One region of the Nonomuraea sp. NPDC047529 genome, then DNA from elsewhere that is predicted to be linked to it. Evidence: predicted binding sites of a transcription regulator. Region 1 holds the regulator's gene; each other region holds the start of a gene.
What was found. The regulator HrcA, encoded in region 1, represses chaperone genes, less so after heat shock. The targets are predictions, from matches to a motif close to TTGGCACTCTCNNNNNGAGAGTGCCAA.

Region 1 (4,801 bases):
TGACGTAGGGGGACTCGTCCTTCTTCATCAGGTAGATGATCAGCGGGCCGACCCACGAGACCAGCAGGCCCAGCAGGTGGGCGAGCATCGCCATCGTGGTGTCGTCGCTGCCGCGGCGCGGGCCGAACCGGCCGGGCACGTACGGCTCGGCGGGCCGGCCGTACCCTTGCTGGGCGCCGTAGCCGGGGGGCTGGCCGTAGCCGGGCGGCGGGGGCACGTAGCGGGGCGGCGTCGGCATGGGGCCGGGCTGCGGGCCGCTCTGGCCGGGCGGCTGCCGCCCGTAGTCGGGCTGGGAGCCCGGCTGCTGGCCGTAGCCGAGCCGGGGGCCCTGGTCACGGGGTACGTCCGAGGGCGGGACGTCCGGGGAGTCGTCGGCGGGCGGCGGATCCTGGGTCATGATGCCTCCGTAACGAAGTCGATCAGTTCCTCGACCCGGCCGAGCAGCTCCGGCTCAAGGTCGGCGTAGGACGAGACGGCGCCCAGAATGCGCCGCCAGGCGTCCGCTGGCTCCATGCGCCAGCCCAGCGCGGCGAGCACGCCCTCCTTCCACGGCACCCCGCGCGGCACGTCGGGCCAGCCGGGGATGCGCAACACGGACGGCTTGACCGCCTGCCAGATGTCGATGAACGGATGGCCTACGACGAGCACGTGCGGCGAGGTGACCCGGGCCGCGATCCGGCTCTCCTTCGACCCCGGCACCAGGTGGTCGACCAGCACGCCCAGCCTGCGGCCCGGCTCGGGGGCGAACTCGGCCACGATGGCGGGCAGGTCGTCCACGCCCTCCAGGTACTCCACCACGACCCCTTCGACGCGCAGGTCGTGGCCCCAGATCTTCTCCACGAGCGCGGCGTCGTGCACGCCCTCGACGTAGATCCGGCTCTCCTTGGCGACCCGGGCCCGCAGCCCCTCCACGGCGATGGACCCGGACGCGCTGCGCCTGGGCCCGGCCGGGGCCGCGGCCACCGGGCGCACCAGCGTCACGGGCCTGCCCTCCAGGAGGAAGGCGGCCGGCGCCAGCGGGAACAGGCGGCGCTTGCCGAACCGGTCCTCAAGGGTGACGGCCTCCTTGTCGCAGGCCACCACGGCGCCGCAGAAGCCGCTGTCGGCGTCCTCCACGACCAGGTCGAGTTCGGCCGGCACCTTCGGGATCTTGCCCTTGCCCGGCCGCCGCCAATTGCCCGCCAGCACATCACCCTCGTACACACGGGGACCGTAGCAAATCACCCGCTGACCGCAAGGCGCTTACGCGCGCCGCTGCGCCGTACGAGGATGACGATCGTGCCGATGATGCCGATGAGCAGGCCGGCGCCGGGGATCAGGAACAGCGCGGCCACGCCGCCGAACACGCCGCCCGCGGCCGAGAGCACGTCACGGCCCACGCCGAAGCGGGCCGACGACTCCTCCTGCGTGGCGCAGGTCAGCTGGTAGTCGCCCTTGGCGGGGGCGTTGACGGCGAGGATCTCCTGCCAGGTCTTCCCGCCGGCGGTGAGCGTCTGGGTGCCGGAGACCTTGACGAGCCTGGCCTGGGCCGGGCCGCCGGAGATCTCGCACTGGTAGTTGACCCGCGTGTCGGTGGCGATGTACACGGCCGGGCGCTGGGCGGGGTCGATCGCCACCTTCACGCTTTCGCCCGACGCGAACGTGGTCGTCGGGGCCATGTCGGTCACGCTGCTCAGCACGCCGCCGGCGAACACGACCACGCCGACGACGCCCAGCACCACGGCCACGGCCCACACGACCGCGATCCACCACAGGCGTGGCTTGATCGCCTTGCCGTCGATCCTGGCCGGGAACTGGGGCTGCTGGCCGTACTGGTTGTACTGGCCGTACTGGGGCGGGGGGCCGAACTGGGGCTGCTGCTGCTGGTAGGGGGGCTGGCCGTACTGCGGGGGCTGGGGCTGGGCGTACTGGGGCTGCTGACCGTAGTAGGGACCCTGCCCCTGGGGCGGTCCGTACTGCGGGGGCTGGGAATTGTCGGTCATGCGGCAAGTGTGAGGCCTGTCGCTTGTAAGTCGCTAGCAACAGGATGGGACCCGGTGTTATCGCACCTTGTGGGCGAGAGCCGTACACTTGGCACTCGGGAACACGGAGTGCTAGACCTGTCGTTTCCCTGTAAGGCACAGGCAGGAGGTGAGCACGTGCTCGACGATCGGAAGCTGGCGGTGCTCCGCGCCATTGTCGAAGACTACGTGTCCACCAACGAACCGGTGGGCTCAAAGGCGCTGGCCGAGCGCCACAACCTGAAGGTCTCCCCGGCAACGGTCAGGAACGACATGGCCGCTCTGGAGGAGGACGGCTACATCACCCAGCCGCACACCAGCGCGGGCCGCGTGCCGACGGACAAGGGCTACCGCCTGTTCGTCGACCGGCTGTCGCAGGTCAAACCCCTGTCGGGGGCCGAGCGGCGGGCGATCGAGACCTTCCTCGCCGGCGCGGTCGACCTCGACGACGTGGTCTTCCGCACCGTGCGGCTGCTCGCGCAGCTCACCAGGCAGGTCGCGGTCGTGCAGTACCCGACGCTGACCCGTTCCACGGTCAGGCACGTCGAGCTGGTCCCGCTCAACGACCGGCGGGTCATGCTCGTGCTGATCACCAACACCGGGCGCGTGGAGCAGCGCGTGATCGAGCTGCCCGAGGTGGTGGAGGACGACCGCATCGCCCACCTGCGCGCGGTGCTCAACTCCTGCCTCGACGGCTGCGGGCTGAGCAACGTCCCCGAGCTGGTCGCCGACCTGCCCGAGCGGCTCCCCGCCGAGGACCGGCCCGCCGTGGCCACGATCCTGTCGGTGCTGCTCGAAACCCTCGTCGAACGCCACGACGAGAAGATCGTGTTCGCCGGCGCGGCCAATCTCGCGGGCGCCGACTTCGCCACCGGCCTGCGCGACGTGCTGGAGGCGCTGGAGGAGCAGGTCGTGCTCATGCGGTTGCTCGGCGAGACATCCACAGACACCCCGTCCGCGCTCACCGTGCGCATCGGCTCGGAAAACCCCTACCTTCGCGGCACGTCCATCGTCGCAACCGGATACGGTTCTGGCGACAACCAACTGGCCCGGCTCGGCGTGCTGGGTCCCACGAGGATGGACTACCCCGTGACGATGGGCGCCGTACGCGCGGTGGCACGCTACGTCAGCCAGATCCTGGCTGCATCTTAAGAGGTCGATAAGTGGCAAACAGCGACTACTACGCCACCCTCGGGGTGCGCCGTGACGCCAGTCAGGACGAGATCAAGAAGGCATACCGCCGCCTCGCCCGCGAGCTGCACCCCGACGTGAACCCCGATCCTGAGACCCAGGAGCGGTTCAAGGAGATCACGCAGGCCTACGAGGTGCTGTCCGACCCGAACAAGCGCCAGATGTACGACCTGGGCGGCGACCCCTTCGGCGGCGGCGCGGGTGCGGGCGCGGGCGCCGGCGGCTTCGGGGCGGGTTTCCCCTTCAGTGACATCATGGACGCCTTCTTCGGCACCGCTGGCGGCACCCGCGGGCCGCGCTCGCGCGCCAGGAGGGGCCGCAACGCCACCATCCGGGTCGAGCTCGACCTGCGCGAGACCGCGTTCGGCACCACCCGCGAGCTGGTCGTGGACACCGCCGTGCTGTGCGAGGTGTGCCACGGCGCCGGCGCCGCCCCCGGCACCCACCCCGACGCCTGTGACATGTGCAACGGGCGCGGCGAGATCTCCCAGGTCACCCGCTCGTTCCTGGGCCAGGTCATGACCTCGCGGCCGTGCCCCCAGTGCGGCGGTTTCGGCAGCATCATCCGCCACCCCTGCCAGGAGTGCTCGGGCGACGGCCGGGTGCGCACCCGCCGCACGATCAAGGTCCGCATCCCCGCGGGCGTCGAGGACGGCACTCACATCCAGCTCGCCGGCGAGGGCGAGGTCGGCCCCGGCGGCGGCCCGCCCGGAGACCTCTTCCTGGAGATCGTCGAGCGCCCCCACGAGATCTTCGAGCGGCGCGGCGACGACCTCCACTGCACGGTCCAGATCCCGATGACGGCCGCCGCGCTCGGCACGATCCTCGCCGTGGAGACGCTCGACGGCTCCGAGGAGATCGACGTGCGCCCCGGCACCCAGTCCGGCCAGGTCATCACCATGTACGGGCGCGGCGTGCAGCGGCTCAACGAGTCCGGCAGGGGCGACCTGCTCATCCACGTCAACGTCGAGACCCCGATGCGGCTCGACCAGCCGCAGGAGGACCTGCTGCGCGAGCTGTCCAGGCTGCGCGGCGAGGAGCGGCCGCCGGGGAAGTTCGCCCCGGGGCAGCAGGGTTTTTTCTCCCGCCTGCGTGACGCCTTCAACGGCAGGTGACGATCACCCGTGACCGTCCCCGTGTTCCTCGCCGAGGACCTCAACGGCTCCGAGCTGACGCTCGACGGCCCTGAGGGGCGGCACGCGGCCTCCGTGCGGCGTCTGCGCGCCGGTGAGCGGGTCGACCTGACCAACGGCGCGGGCGACGTCGCCGAGTGCGTGGTGCGCGAGGTGTTCAAGGACGCGCTCGCGCTCGACGTGCTCGCCCGCTACACCGTCGAGCCGCCCGCGCGGCGGCTGGTCGTCGTCCAGGGGCTGCCCAAGGGCGACAGAGGCGAGCTGGCCGTCGAGATGATGACCGAGGTGGGGGTCGACGTGATCGTGCCCTGGGCCGCCTCGCGCAGCATCACGCAGTGGAAGGGCGACAAGGTCGCCAAGGCGCTGGGCCGGTGGCGTTCCACGGCCCGCGAGGCGGGCAAGCAGGCGCGCCGGTTCCACCTGCCCGAGGTGGCCGAGCAGGCCTCCACCGCGCAGGTCGAAGGGCTGCTGGCCGAC
Region 2 (4,801 bases), on a different contig from region 1:
AAGGTAGAGTCCCTTTCGACAACTGAATATTGCTCATCCAGAGGGGTGGAGGGACCGGCCCTGCGAAGCCCCGGCAACCCTCCCGGCTTGTACTCGCGACCTGGCGAGGCCGACCGGGACAAGGTGCCAATTCCGGTTCGCGGTCAAGGTGGCCGCGGGCGAAGATGAGGGAAGGCCTCGCTTCATGTCGCTCGACTTTGGTCCTGCCGTCGCTCTGTCCTGCCGCGAGTGCGGCACGCGCTACCCCCTGGGCCCCAGCTTCGCCTGCCTGGAGTGTTTCGGGCCGCTCGAAGCGGCCTACTCCTTCGGCCAGGTGACCCGCGCGGACATCGAGTCCGGCCCCGCCAACATCTGGCGCTACCGTTCCCTGCTTCCGGTCCCCGCCGACGTGGCGAGCAAGCCCAACATGAACCCGGGCTGGACGAAGCTGGTCAAGGCCGGCAACCTCGGCAAGGCGCTCGGCCTCCGGTCCCTGTTCGTGAAGGACGACTCGGGCAACCCCACCCACTCCTTCAAGGACCGCGTGGTCGCCATCGCCGTCGAGGCGGCCAGGAACTTCGGGTTCCACACGCTCTCCTGCTCCTCCACGGGCAACCTCGCCGGCGCGGTCACCGCCGCCGCCGCGCGGGCCGGCCTCGACGCGTGCGTGTTCATCCCGGCCGACCTCGAAGCGGCCAAGATCGCCATGGCCCGGGTGTTCGGCGGCCGGCTGGTCGGGATCGAGGGCACCTACGACGAGGTCAACCGGTTCTGTTCCGAGCTGATCGGCGACCCGCTGGGCGAGAGGTGGGGGTTCGTCAACGTCAACCTGCGGCCGTACTACGCCGAGGGGTCCAAGACGCTCGCGTACGAGATCGCCGAGCAGCTCGGCTGGCGGCTGCCGGAGCAGATCGTCATCCCCATCGCCTCGGGCTCCCAGCTCACGAAGATCGACAAGGGGTTCAAGGAGCTGATCGCGCTCGGGCTGGTCGAGGACACGCCGTACAAGGTGTTCGGGGCGCAGGCGGCCGGGTGCTCGCCGGTCTCGACGGCGTACAAGGCGGGGCACGACGTGGTCCAGCCGGTCAAGCCGGACACGATCGCCAAGTCGCTGGCCATCGGCAACCCCGCCGACGGGCCGTACGTGCTGGACATCGCCCGGCGTACCGGCGGGGGCGTCGAGGACGTCACCGACCCGGAGATCGTCGCCGCGATCAAGCTCCTGGCCTCCACCGAGGGCATCTTCGCCGAGACCGCGGGCGGCGTCACGGTGGGCGTGCTGAAGAAGCTCGTCGAGACGGGCAGGCTCGACCCCGAGGCCGAGACCGTGGTCCTGAACACCGGCGACGGCCTCAAGACGCTCGACGCGATCAGCGACGACGCGCGGCCCACCGCCGTGATCCGGCCCTCTCTCGACGCGTTCCGCGCGACTGTCTGACAATCCAGGAAAGGCAACAAAAACCATGAACGTTTCTGTGCGGATTCCCACCATCCTGCGCACTTACACCGGGGGTAACGCCGAAGTGAGTGGCGAAGGGGCGACTCTTCGTGACGTTCTCGCCAAGCTCGACTCCGACTACCCGGGGATCGGCGCGAGAATTCTGGATGAATCGGGCAAGATTCGTCGTTTTGTCAACGTTTACGTTGGCGAAGAGGATGTCCGTTTCGTCGAAGGCTTGGACACTCCCGCCCCCGAAGGCACGCAGATCTCCATCATCCCCGCCGTCGCGGGCGGCTGACCGCCGGACCCCCCGACTCTTGAAGGCGCCCCTTGTGGGCGCCTTCTTGTTTTAGAACCCAATTCAACTCGAACGACTCAGCCTTCGATGAAATTAGCGGTTTGTCGATTGACTCTGTTGCCAAACCCCGTGCCACAGGTATGGTCGAGGGCGATCGTATGGCTGATTTTCCCAAAAGTCAGGCGATTACAGGTCTCGCGGAGGAATGGGCGAGATCTGCGAGCCCAGTAAGAGGAGTCGGAAGTGGCGCAGGGCACCGTCAAGTGGTTCAACGCGGACAAGGGCTACGGCTTCATCGCGGTAGACGGTGGTAAGGATGTATTCGTCCATTACTCAGCGATCATGATGGACGGGTACCGATCTCTCGAACAGGGTCAGCGCGTCGAGTTCGAGATCACGCAGGGCCAGAAGGGGCCGCAGGCGGAGTCCGTCCGCGCGGTCTGACCCACCGTCGCCGGTGTGAACCGGGCGGCACGCGCGGCAGCGCAGTCCGCGTGAGCCCGCCACTGTTTCCTCCGTCGGCTTCGCACGGCGGGCCGCACCTCCTGGGGCGGCTCGCCGTACGAACCGGTGTGCCCGATGACCTGCCCCATGACCTGGGGCAGGGGGCCCGTGGCTTGCACTCGGCAGGGTAGAGTGCTAAACAGTTCGTTGGCACTCTGTATGGCAGAGTGCCAACAACCCGGATCGAGACGATGGGGTCTGCCGAACGGAGATGCAGACCCATGCCGTCGCGGGCGTCGGCTCGGTCCAGCACACGCCACCCTGCATCTGGGAGGTCTAGCCTTATGGCAGCCAAGATGATCGCGTTTGACGAGGACGCCCGGCGCGGTCTCGAGCGCGGTATGAACCAGCTCGCCGACGCCGTCAAGGTGACCCTTGGTCCCAAGGGGCGCAACGTCGTGCTGGAGAAGAAGTGGGGCGCTCCCACGATCACCAACGACGGCGTCTCCATCGCCAAGGAGATCGAGCTCGAGGACCCGTGGGAGAAGATCGGCGCCGAGCTGGTCAAGGAAGTCGCCAAGAAGACTGACGACGTCGCCGGCGACGGCACCACCACGGCCACCGTGCTCGCCCAGGCGCTGGTGCGCGAAGGTCTGCGCAACGTCGCCGCCGGCGCCAACCCGATGGCCCTGAAGAAGGGCATCGAGGCCGCCGTCGAGCGCGTCAGCGAGGAGCTCTCCAAGCTGGCCAAGGACGTGGAGACCAAGGAGCAGATCGCCTCCACCGCCTCCATCTCCGCCGCCGACCCCGAGATCGGCTCGCTCATCGCCGAGGCGATGGACAAGGTCGGCAAGGAAGGCGTCATCACCGTCGAGGAGAGCAACACCTTCGGTCTCGAGCTCGAGCTCACCGAGGGCATGCGCTTCGACAAGGGCATGACGTCGATGTACTTCGTGACCGACTCCGACCGTATGGAGGCCGTGCTCGAAGACCCGTACATCCTGATCGTCAACAGCAAGGTCTCGGCCAACAAGGACCTGCTGCCGCTGCTCGACAAGGTCGTGCAGTCCGGCAAGCCGCTGCTGATCATCGCCGAGGATGTCGACGGCGAGGCTCTGGCGACCCTGGTGGTCAACAAGATCCGCGGCCTTTTCCGCTCCGTGGCCGTCAAGGCCCCGGGCTTCGGCGACCGCCGCAAGGCCATGCTGGGCGACATCGCGATCCTGACCGGTGGTCAGGTCATCGCCGAGGAGGTCGGCCTCAAGCTGGAGACCGCCACCCTCGACCTGCTCGGCCGCGCCCGCAAGGTCGTGGTGACCAAGGACGAGACCACCATCGTCGACGGCGCCGGTGACGCCGAGGCGATCTCCGGCCGGGTCAACGAGATCCGCGCCGAGATCGAGCGCACCGACTCCGACTACGACCGTGAGAAGCTGCAGGAGCGCCTGGCCAAGCTGGCCGGTGGCGTGGCGGTCATCAAGGCCGGCGCGGCGACCGAGGTCGAGCTCAAGGAGCGCAAGCACCGCATCGAGGACGCCGTGCGCAACGCCAAGGCGGCCGTCGAGGAGGGCATCGTCCCCGGCGGTGGCGTGGCGCTGCTGCAGGCCGGCGCCAAGGCGTTCGACAAGCTCGAGCTCAACGGCGACGAGGCCACCGGCGCGGCGATCGTGAAGAAGGCTCTGGAGGAGCCGCTCAAGCAGATCGCGGTCAACGCCGGTCTCGAGGGTGGCGTCGTCGTGGAGAAGGTGCGCAACCTGACCCCGGGCGAGGGCCTCAACGCCGCTTCCGGCGAGTACGTCAACATGTTCGAGTCCGGGATCATCGACCCGGCCAAGGTGACGCGCTCCGCGCTGCAGAACGCCGCCTCCATCGCGGCGCTCTTCCTGACCACCGAGGCCGTCATCGCGGAGAAGCCCGAGAAGACCCCTGCTGCTCCGGCCGGCATGCCCGGCGGCGGCGACATGGACTTCTAGGCTTCGCCTGGTCGCTGACGCATCAGAAGGCGGTTCGGATCTCCAAGGATCCGGCCGCCTTTTGTTGTGTCCAGTGCGGTCACGTTTAGTAGTTATTGACTACGGAAAGTAACGACACGAAGTGACATTCACCGCACAAAAGGAGTAGTTACATGAATTCCCGCACCGCGCGCGTTCTCGGGCTTGGCGCCGTCATGCTGGCCGCCGCTGCCGCCATGACCATGCCGGCCGAGGCCGACGACCACGGTTACCTGGACGAGTCGCTGGAGTACGTGGACGTACCCTACTGCGCGGGCTACCTGGAGCTGTACGACCGCGACTACTGCGCCTCGCCGTCGAGGTGGACGTCGTCGGACCAGCGCGAGGACCTGTCGGACGCCTTCGAGGACGAGTCGTCCGACGATCGCGCGGACGTGTCGGAAGAGAGCGAGGACGCCTCGGCGAACGAGGGCGCCGACGAGGGTTCCGACGAGGGTTCCGACGAGGGCGAGGACATGTCGGCGGACGAGCGTGAGGACACCTCGACCGACGCTCCCGGGGACATCACGTTCGCGGACGGCACCGTGCAGGACGACTGAACCCGTCTGGGTGACGCGGGGGCGTACGAGACCCGACGCGGCACCACGGCGAAGGCGCTCCGTACGCGAACGGGGCGCCTTCGCCGCG
Region 3 (4,801 bases), on a different contig from region 1:
CGGCGCGGGCGGCGGCGGACCGGCGGGGCCGCCGGCCGAGGGCGGCGCCGGGAAGGGGGCCTCGGCCGAGGAGGCGGCGGGCCCGCCGCCGGCCGGCGGGGCGAAGCCCTGAGGCATCATGCGGGGAGCGCTTGCCGGACGGGCCATCGTCATGGCCTGCGCCACGAACCCTCCGCCCATGGACGGGTTCGGCGGCAGCTCCCACCCGCTCGGCGGCTCGACCGGCTGGATGACCCGATGCTCGGGCCCGCCCTCCGCGACCTGCCGGGTGTCGATCGCCACGTACGCCGTGAACCTGCACAGCACGCCGTTCTCCAGCGAGACCCCCACGATCCGCGACTCCAGACCGTGCTCGCCCATGGCGTACCGGTCCTCCAGCTCGCGCAGATGGGCGCGGGCCCAGACGGCACGGAGGGCGGGACCGTCCGTGGTCACCCCCGTGACCCGCTCCTCCCACGGCCCCTCGGCCGACGTCCCGCGTACGGTGACGGCCTCGGCGCCCTCGCGGCACCGCCCGTACACCCGGAGCGGCACGCCCGGGAAGATCGAGCCGAGATGGGTGACGGTGTCCGGGTCGGTCTCCAGCCCCTTCAGGGACAGGTCCGTCACCAGCGGCGCGCCGATCCTGCGGTGGATCTGCTCCATCGCCGCGTCGAGCCGGTCCTCGGACTCCACCAGCTCGCACCGGCCCGCGCCCAGCCCGGCGAGCCTGCCGAGGAACCCGGCGTTCACCGCCCGGTCGATCCCGACCGTGTGCACCCGCATCGCCGACAGCGCGCCGCCGGTCTGTTCCAGGATCTGGTCCTCGTTGCCCACCTGGCCGTCGGTGACCAGCACCAGCACCCGCTCCCTGTCGCCGGGCGCGCCGAGCAGCGCGATGGCGCGGCGCAGCGGTTCGAGCAGTTCGGTGCCGCCGCGCGCGTCGACCCGCGCGAGGTGCTCGACCGCCCGGTACCGGTTGCGGTCGGACGCCTCCACCAGCCCCTCGAACGCCGCCTCGACCACCGAGTCGAACGTCAGCACGTCGAAGCGGTCGTGCGCGGTCAGCGTGTCGACGATGCGCGCCGCCGCCCGCCGCGCCGCGACCATCTTCCAGCCGCCCATGCTGCCCGAACGGTCGAGCAGCAGCACCACGTCCCGCGGCGCGCGGGCGGCCTGGAGCGCGGGCGGGACGACGGTGAGCGCGAACGTCCCCCGGCCGTCGAACTGCAGCGACGTGGACGCCTCGAACGACAGGCGCAGCACGAAGTCGCGGTCGAGCCGCTCGCCCGGACGCAGCCGTACGGTGTGGTTCTCCTCCTCGACCACGTGCAGGCTGGAGGCCAGCTCCCGCAGGTCGAGGCCGGAGGCGTCGACGCGGGCGGTGAGCGAGAGGCGCACCGGGCTGGGGAAGCCGGGCAGCAGCACCGGCGGCGTGATCCTGGACGCGTCGGGCACGGCGTCGGTGTCCGGCGCGCCCCCGGACCCCGCCGGATCGCCGTCGAGCGGGGTGCCCGGGACGTACCGCGGGGCCACGACGAGCGGGAAGCGGAACGTCGCCGCGCCGTCCTCGTAGGGGAGGGGCTGGCTCATGCTCAGCCTGACCGAGACGCGTTCGCCGGGCAGGATGTTGCCCACCCTGATCGTGAACACGTCGGGCCGGTCCTCCTCGGCGATGGCCGCCCGCCTGCCCTCGCGCAACGCCTGGTCGTAGTCGGCCCTGGCCTGGCCGCGCTCTTTCAGCACGCCCTCCACGACCCGGTCGTCGGCCTCCATCCTGAACCCCGTCACCGCCGCCCGGTCGGGCAGCGGGAAGACGTAGGTCGCCTCCAGCGTGACGTCGAACGGGTTGCGGAACCCCTGCTCGACCTCGACCCCGGCGATGAGCCCGGCGATGTCGGCGTGGACGTCCACGCTCTCCAGCGGCAGGTTGCCGCGTTCGGTCAGCAGCGCGCCGAACCCGGCGTCCGGCACCGGCAGGCACCGTGCGGGCTCCAGCGAAGTGATCTTCACAGCAGTCTCCTCTCTACGAGCACCGCGAGCAGCGGTCCCGCCGCCGCCAGCACCGCCTGGACGTCCTCCTCGGACGGAGGCCGCCCCCCGTCCCACACGATCCGCACGCCGTCGCCGAGCGCGATCCCCGCGACCGCGCCTCCGGCGGCGTGCCCGCCCGTGTCCCCGGCCGCCGGTCGCGGCGCGGCTTCGGGGCCCCCCGGTTCTTGGACGGCGGCCGGGGCGGGACGGCTCGGCCGATCGGCCCAGAACCGGCCCCGTCCCGCGTCGCCGCCGCCGTCCGGGCCGCCCGGTGGGGGACGCCGGACCGCCGGGCCCGGGGGCGGCGCGTCGGTCAGGCCGGCGGCCGTCGCCAGCGTCGTGTTCGTCGCCCCGGCCAGGGCCGTCTGGATCTCCGCGATCGAGTGCCCCGCGGCCTGCATGCGCTTGACGGCCACCAGTTGCAGCAGGTGCCGCCGGCCGTAACGGGCGATCCTGCCGCGCCGGGTCAGGGGCGGGTCCACGAGGCCGATGGTGGTGTACCACCTGATCAGGCGCTCCCCGGGCACATCGCGGACCCGGCCGTTGACCGGCTGCGCGCCGGCGCGCAGCGCGTGCGCCGCGTGCTCGGCCAGCTCGCCGATGGTCCAGGTGTCGCTCATACCGTCCACAATGACACTGTCACTATTGCACTGTCAATGACGGAAAGATCGGAAGAATCGAGCCCCGAATGACGTTGTAAAAGGGGAAAAGCACTACTGAAGGGGAGGAAATACGACATGGCTACGATCACCGGTCCGCTCTCGGGTGACGCCAAGAACACTGTCGCCGAAGCCCTGCAGGGCGCCCTTGTCGATCTGATCGATCTGTCGCTGATCGCCAAGCAGGCGCACTGGAACCTCGTCGGCCCCCATTTCCGCCCGATTCACCTCCAGCTTGACGAGCTGACCGACCTGGCCCGTACCCATATGGACACCATCGCCGAACGCGCCGTCGCCCTCGGCGTGAACCCCGACGGACGATCGGCGACCGTCGCCAAGTCCACCCAGCTCCAGCAGCCCGAGCGCGGCTGGCTGGAGGACGGCAAGGTCGTGGCGACCGTCACCGACATCCTCGACGGCATCAGCAAGCGCATGTACGAGCGCATCCGCGCCACCGACGAGGCCGACCCCGTCAGCCAGGACCTGCTCATCGCCGTGACGCAGGACATCGACAAGCAGCACTGGATGTTCCAGGCCCAGCGCTGACCGCAGGCCGACCGCGCAACCGAAAGGCCCGGGCACGAGCCCGGGCCTTCGCGCGTCCGGGCCTTCGTGCGTCCGGGCGTTTGTGTGTCCGGGTGGGGAAGTGGGCGATCTTCCGCGCAGTGGGTACGGACTGTCACGCATCGTCCAGGGACCGCCGACGATCTCCCGCCGCGACGGAGCGCGGGGTTTGCACAGAGTTTGATGTCGCGAGTCCTTGCCATTCATGTCGATGCGGTCGACTAGCGTGGCACCTAGAGGGAGGCCCCACGATGTCCCACAAGACTCTCCTCCGCACGGGCCCGCTCTTGCAGGGCGGCATCAGCCCGTACGGGCCGCTCACGCCGGCGTCCGCCGACGGGCTCGCGCTGCCGCCGGGCTTCACCGGCCGGGTCGTGGCCCGCTCCGGTGACAAGGTGGCCGGGCTCACCTGGCACGCGGCGCCCGACGGCGGCGCCTGTTTCCCCGACGGCGCCGGCTGGATCTACGTGTCCAACTCCGAGCTGCCCCTGCTCGGCGGCGCCTCCGCGGTGCGCTTCCAGGCCGACGGCACGGTCGCCGACGCCTACCGCATCCTGTCCGGCACCGACCTCAACTGCGCGGGCGGCGCCACGCCGTGGCACACCTGGCTGTCGTGCGAGCTCGGCGACCGCGGCCGCGTCTTCGAGTGCGACCCCTACGGCGCCCGCGCCGCCCGTCCCCGCCTGGCCATGGGCCGCTTCAGGCACGAGGCCGCCGCCTGCGACCCCGAGCGGCGCGTCGTCTACATGACCGAGGACGAGCAGGACGGCTGCTTCTACCGGTTCCGGCCCGGCGACTGGGGCGACCTGACCGAGGGCACGCTGGAGGTGCTGTGCGCGTCGGGCGGATGGCGGCCGGTGCCGTCCCCGGCCGCGCTGCTCACCGCGGCCCGCCACCAGGTCGAGGACGCCCGCCACTTCGACGGCGGCGACGGCTGCCACTACGCGGGCGGCGTCTGCTACTTCACCACCAAGGGCGACACCGGCCTGTGGGCCTACGACGCGCAGACCTCCACGCTCGACCGGCTGTGCGAGGGCGTGCGCGCGATCACGGCCGCGCCCTCGGGCGACCTCTACGTGGCCAGGGAGACGACGGAGATCGACGTCATCGCCCCCGACCGGGCCGTCACGCCGTTCCTGCGGCTCACCGGGCACGACGGGGCCGAGCTCACCGGGCTGGCGTTCTCGCCGAGGGGCGACCGGCTCTACTTCTCGGCCAGGCGCGGCCGCACCGAGGGCCACACCTTCGAGGTCGGCGGCCCCTTCCGCCCCTGACCGGACGTCCTCGGCCCAGGCCGGGCAGCGGACCGGCATCAGCTTCAACTCGGCCACGAGCTGCCCCACCAGCGCCTCCAGCGGGACGTCCGGGGCGACCCCCGCCGCCCAGAACTCCTTCCGGTCGTCGGTGTGCCGGGCCGCTCAACCGGTGGCCCCGAGGTCGAGCGACCACATCTCCTCGGTGACCTCGGCGCCGTTCTCCACGCCCCGTTCGGCCGACTCCAGCTCGAACCCGGCCGCCTGGTAGATGCGCCGCGCGCTCACCAGGCAGTCGCGGGTCCACAACGT
Region 4 (4,801 bases), on a different contig from region 1:
GGGCCGACGGGGGCCTGCACGCCGGTGGCGGTCAGGGTGTGCCCGCCGGGGAGGAGGGTGGCGCGGCGGGCGAGGTCGGTGCCGTCGGCCGGACCGTTCTCTGGGCCGGTCCAGAGGGTGGCCTCCTTGACCTCGCCCTTCCAGGAGACCCATTCGGCCTCGGCGCCGTCGGGGATGAACTCGTACGGGATGCCGGGGGCGACCTTCAGGCAGGCCCGCGGGGCCCGCGCGACCATGTCGAGCACGACCGGCCAGGGCGGCGAGTAGGCCATCGGGTCGAACGTCCGGCCCTTGCCGCTGCGGCGGGCCGGGTCGGCGAACAGTGCGTCGTACTCCTCGGGCCGGACCCGCGCCGCGTCGCCCGCGCGCACCCGCACCCGGTCGGCCAGCCCGAGCGCGTCGGCGTTGGCCGTGGCCACGGCGACGGTCAGCGGGTCGAGGTCGACGGCGTCGACCTCGCAGCCGGCGCGGGCGAGCGCCAGGAGGTCGCCGCCGATCCCGCAGCAGGCGTCGATCACCCGGGCGCCGCCCATACGGCGGGCGCGGTGGTCGGCGACCTCCCGGCGGGTGGACTGTTCCAGGCCGTGCGGGGTGAAGTACATGACCGCGGCGTCCGCGCCGAACTTCGCCCTGGCGCGCTCGCGCAGCGCCGCCTGCGTGAGCGCGGCGGAGGTGAGCGCCGCGTCGTAGGTGCGGCGCAGCCTGGTCGCCGCCGCCACCGGATCAGTCCCGGTCAGCTCGGCGGCCTCGGCGAGCGCCCGCTGCCCGTGCGGGGTCAGCAGTTCGCCGAAGGCGTCGAGATCCATGTACGCACTCCGCTCTCGGGATCGCTCACAACTCGGGACGGCTCACAGGGTGGTGTCGCCCAGGGACACCAGGAGCGTGCGCAGCAGCCCGGCCAGGGCTCCGCGCTCCTCCTCCGACAGCCCGGCGAGCAGCCGCTCCTCGTTGGCGGCGTGCAGGACGAGCATCTCGTCGGCGACCCTCCTGCCCTCGTCGGTGAGGGCGACCAGCGTCATGCGGCGGTTGTGCGGCGCGGGCCAGCGGTGGACGAGGCCGCGCCGGACCAGGTGGTCCATCCGGTTGGTGAGCGCGCCGGGGCTGACCATGGCGGAGGAGGACAGGTCCTTCATGCACATGGCGTCGGCGCCGCTGCGCAGCAGCGTGGCCAGCATGTCGAACTCCCACGCCTCCAGGCCGTGCTCGGCGAGGAAGTCCTTCACGCCGCGCTCCAGCAGGCGCGAGGCCCGTGAGACCCGGCCGATCACGCCCATCGGGGACACGTCGACGTCGGGCCGTGTCCGTGCCCACTGTCCGAGTATCGCGTCGACCGCGTCATCCACGGGGATCACCCTACCAAAGCTTCGACGTTGAAATGTTCAGGGTCGTGCGGTAGTGTCCACGACGTCGAAATGTTCAACATGGAAATGTTCGAGGTAGGTTCATCATGAAGGTGCTGGTGCTGGGCGCGACAGGTTACATCGGCGGCGCTGTGGTCGAGCGGCTGGCCGATCAGGGGCACGAGGTGGCCGTCCTGGTGCGGCCCGCCGCCGACGGGTCCAGGCGGGTGCCGGGCGTGGCGGACGAGCGCTACGGGGACCTGGCCGACACCGCCGCGCTGGCCGCCGCGATCACCCCGGACATCGACGCGATCGTGGTCGCCGCCCAGCTCGGCGGCGACAAGGAGGCCGACCTCGCCTCGATCGGCGTGCTCGTCGCGTCGGGCCGGAAGGTCGTCTTCACCAGCGGCGTGTGGGTGCTGGGAGCCACCGCCGAGGGGCACGAGGACAGCCCGGCCGACCCGATTCCGCTCGTGGCGTACCGGCACGAGATCGAGCGGCTGGTCACCGACGGCGGTGGCTCGGTGGTCCGGCCCGCCGTCGTCCACGGGCGCGGCGGGGGCATCCCCGCCCTGATGCGCGCGCAGGCCGCCGAGCGCGGCGCCGGCGTGTACGTCACCGCCGGCGGCGAGCCGCACACCTGGACGTTCGTGCACGTCGACGACCTGGCCGACCTCGTCGTCGTCGTCCTGGAGAGGGGCGGCGCCCGCGTCTACCACGGCATCAGCGAGGAGGCCGTGTCCGTCGCCGACGTGGCCGAGGCGGCGGCCCGGTCCGCGGGCGTCAAGCCGCAGGCCGAGCCCTGGCCGGTGGCCGAGGCGGCCCAGGTGCTGGGGGAAGGCTTCGCCGAGGCCCTGGCGCTCGGCCAGCGCGTCAGCGCGACACGCACGCGCGCCGAGCTCGGCTGGAACCCCTCCCGGCCCGGTGTCGTCGCCGATCTGGTGGAGGGCTCCTACGTCTGATCGCTCTGAGCAGACGCGTTCGTGTTGACTGTCAAGGCCCTCTTGCATATGTTTCCTGTTGGCACTCTCACCTTGAGAGTGCCAACGTGCGACGAGGCAGGTCTGACACCCGCGACGGCAGGCCCCGCTGGTCGCCTCTTCTAGATCATTCAAATCTGAAGGGGAGGTCCGATCGTGACGACCGCCACCAAGGTTCCCGTTAAGCCGCTCGGCGACCGCATTGTGGTTCAGCCGCTTGAGGCAGAGCAGACCACCGCTTCCGGTCTGGTCATCCCGGACACCGCCAAGGAGAAGCCGCAGGAGGGCAAGGTCCTCGCGGTGGGCCCCGGCAACTGGGATGAGGACGGCGACAAGCGCATTCCGCTCGACGTCTCCGAGGGCGACGTCGTCCTCTACAGCAAGTACGGCGGCACCGAGGTCAAGTACGGCGGCGAGGAGTACCTCGTGCTCTCCGCCCGCGACGTTCTCGCGATCATCGAGAAGTAGGCCGGTTGTGTCGAGCCCCGGGCGCTCTTGAGGGCCCGGGGCTTTCGACGCCAGGAGAGGACTTTCAGCATGGCGAAGATCCTGCAGTTCGACGAGGACGCCCGCCGCGCGCTTGAGCGCGGTGTCAACGCCCTCGCGGACGCCGTGAAGGTAACCCTCGGCCCGCGTGGCCGTAACGTCGTCATCGACAAGAAGTTCGGTGCGCCGACGATCACGAACGACGGTGTGACCATCGCTCGTGAGATCGAGCTGGAGGAGCGCTACGAGAACCTCGGCGCCCAGCTCGCCAAGGAAGTAGCCACCAAGACCAACGACATCGCGGGCGACGGCACCACCACCGCCACCGTGCTGGCCCAGGCCATGGTCCGCGAGGGCCTGCGCAACGTGGCCGCCGGCGCCTCGCCGCTGTCGCTCAAGCGTGGCATCGACAAGGCCGCCAAGGAGATCAGCGACCGGCTGCTGGCCAGCGCTCGCGAGGTGGGCGACAAGAAGGAGATCGCCAACGTCGCCACCATCTCCGCCCAGGACGCCAAGATCGGCGAGCTGATCGCCGAGGCGTTCGACAAGGTGGGCAAGGACGGTGTCCTCACCGTCGAAGAGTCCAACGCCATGGGCATGGAGCTCGAGTTCACCGAGGGCATGCAGTTCGACAAGGGCTACCTGTCGGCCTACATGGTGACCGACCCCGAGCGCATGGAGTCCGTCCTGGAGGACGCGTACATCCTGCTCACCCAGGGCAAGATCTCCTCCATCGCCGACTTCCTGCCGCTGCTGGAGAAGGTCGCCCAGACCAAGAAGCCGCTGCTCGTGGTCGCCGAGGACGTCGAGGGCGAGGCCCTGGCCGTCCTGGTCACCAACAAGATCCGCGGCACCTTCACCTCCGTGGCCGTCAAGGCCCCGGGCTTCGGTGACCGCCGCAAGGCGATGCTCCAGGACATGGCCATCCTCACCGGCGGCCAGGTCGTCAGCGAGGAGGTCGGCCTCAAGCTCGAGCACGTCGGCCTCGAGGTGCTCGGCACGGCCCGCCGCGTCGTCGTCACCAAGGACGCCACGACCATCGTCGACGGCGCCGGTGACCAGCAGGCGATCGAGGACCGCGTCAAGGAGATCAAGATTGCCATCGAGCAGTCCGACTCCGACTGGGACCGCGAGAAGCTGCAGGAGCGCCTGGCCAAGCTCGCCGGCGGTGTGTGCGTGCTGCGCGTCGGCGCCGCCACCGAGGTGGAGCTGAAGGAGAAGAAGCACCGTCTCGAGGACGCGATCTCCGCGACCCGCGCCGCGATCGAGGAGGGCATCGTCTCCGGCGGTGGCTCCGCCCTCATCCACGTGGGCAAGGAGCTCGACGACCTCGGCCTGACGGGCGACGAGGCCACCGGTGTCGGCGTCGTGCGCCGCGCGCTGGTCGAGCCGGCCCGCTGGATCGCCGAGAACGCCGGCCTTGAGGGCTACGTGGTGACCCACAAGGTCGCCGAGCTGCCCGCCGGCCAGGGCCTCAACGCCGCCACCGGCGAGTACGTCGACCTGGTCGCCCAGGGCGTCATCGACCCCGTCAAGGTGACGCGGTCCGCGGTGCAGAACGCGGCTTCGATCGCGGGCATGCTCCTGACGACCGAGGCGCTCGTGGTGGACAAGCCCGAGGAGGAGGCTCCGGCCGCCGGCCACGGCCACGGCCACGGTCACTGACCCGCCTGGTTCCCCCGCGCCTGTACGGCCCGCACCGGTTCCCTCCGGTGCGGGCCGTCGGCTTTCCCGCCCCCTCCGATTCCTCTGGACGCGGCCCGTCGGCTTCCTGGCCGTTCCTCACGCTCCGGTGCGGGGTGTCGGCCTTCCCGGCCCGTGCCGGCCCTTCCGGGGCTTCTGGGGCAGCCCGGAGGGGTTCGGGTGGGGCCGGAAATACGGTTGGGGCTCCTGGTGGCTGAGGGCATGCGGTGAGGAAAAGTGAGGGAAGAGGTGGATTATTGGAGTAAACCGGGAGTGGAGGTTAAGCGTCGGGGGCTGGCAATTGTCGTGCAT

Region 2: a site for HrcA is predicted at 2,370-2,396, ahead of groL (chaperonin GroEL). Genes of this name have one in related genera too.
Region 3: a site for HrcA is predicted at 2,644-2,670, ahead of ABZ815_RS21765 (DNA starvation/stationary phase protection protein). Genes of this name have one in related genera too.
Region 4: a site for HrcA is predicted at 2,361-2,387, ahead of groES (co-chaperone GroES). Genes of this name have one in related genera too.

Annotation. Positions count from the first base shown of each region.
Region 1 is NZ_JBEYTJ010000002.1:294,878-299,678, reverse strand. It holds gene ABZ815_RS05005 (DUF4870 domain-containing protein) at 1-397, opposite strand, end outside; gene ABZ815_RS05000 (DUF3097 domain-containing protein) at 394-1,203, opposite strand; gene ABZ815_RS04995 (hypothetical protein) at 1,221-1,982, opposite strand; gene hrcA (heat-inducible transcriptional repressor HrcA) at 2,139-3,152, shown strand; gene dnaJ (molecular chaperone DnaJ) at 3,164-4,306, shown strand; gene ABZ815_RS04980 (16S rRNA (uracil(1498)-N(3))-methyltransferase) at 4,316-4,801, shown strand, end outside.
Region 2 is NZ_JBEYTJ010000005.1:309,394-314,194, reverse strand. It holds SAM riboswitch class I at 31-171, shown strand; gene thrC (threonine synthase) at 185-1,417, shown strand; gene ABZ815_RS11655 (MoaD/ThiS family protein) at 1,443-1,718, shown strand; gene ABZ815_RS11650 (cold-shock protein) at 1,962-2,162, shown strand; gene groL (chaperonin GroEL) at 2,507-4,135, shown strand; gene ABZ815_RS11640 (hypothetical protein) at 4,288-4,713, shown strand.
Region 3 is NZ_JBEYTJ010000013.1:1,830-6,630, reverse strand. It holds gene ABZ815_RS21775 (VIT domain-containing protein) at 1-1,992, opposite strand, end outside; gene ABZ815_RS21770 (helix-turn-helix domain-containing protein) at 1,989-2,633, opposite strand; gene ABZ815_RS21765 (DNA starvation/stationary phase protection protein) at 2,751-3,218, shown strand; gene ABZ815_RS21760 (alkaline phosphatase PhoX) at 3,488-4,510, shown strand; gene ABZ815_RS21755 (helix-turn-helix domain-containing GNAT family N-acetyltransferase) at 4,655-4,801, opposite strand, start outside.
Region 4 is NZ_JBEYTJ010000031.1:67,756-72,556, reverse strand. It holds gene ABZ815_RS37015 (methyltransferase domain-containing protein) at 1-806, opposite strand, end outside; gene ABZ815_RS37010 (MarR family transcriptional regulator) at 849-1,343, opposite strand; gene ABZ815_RS37005 (NAD-dependent epimerase/dehydratase family protein) at 1,448-2,302, shown strand; gene groES (co-chaperone GroES) at 2,474-2,788, shown strand; gene groL (chaperonin GroEL) at 2,858-4,471, shown strand.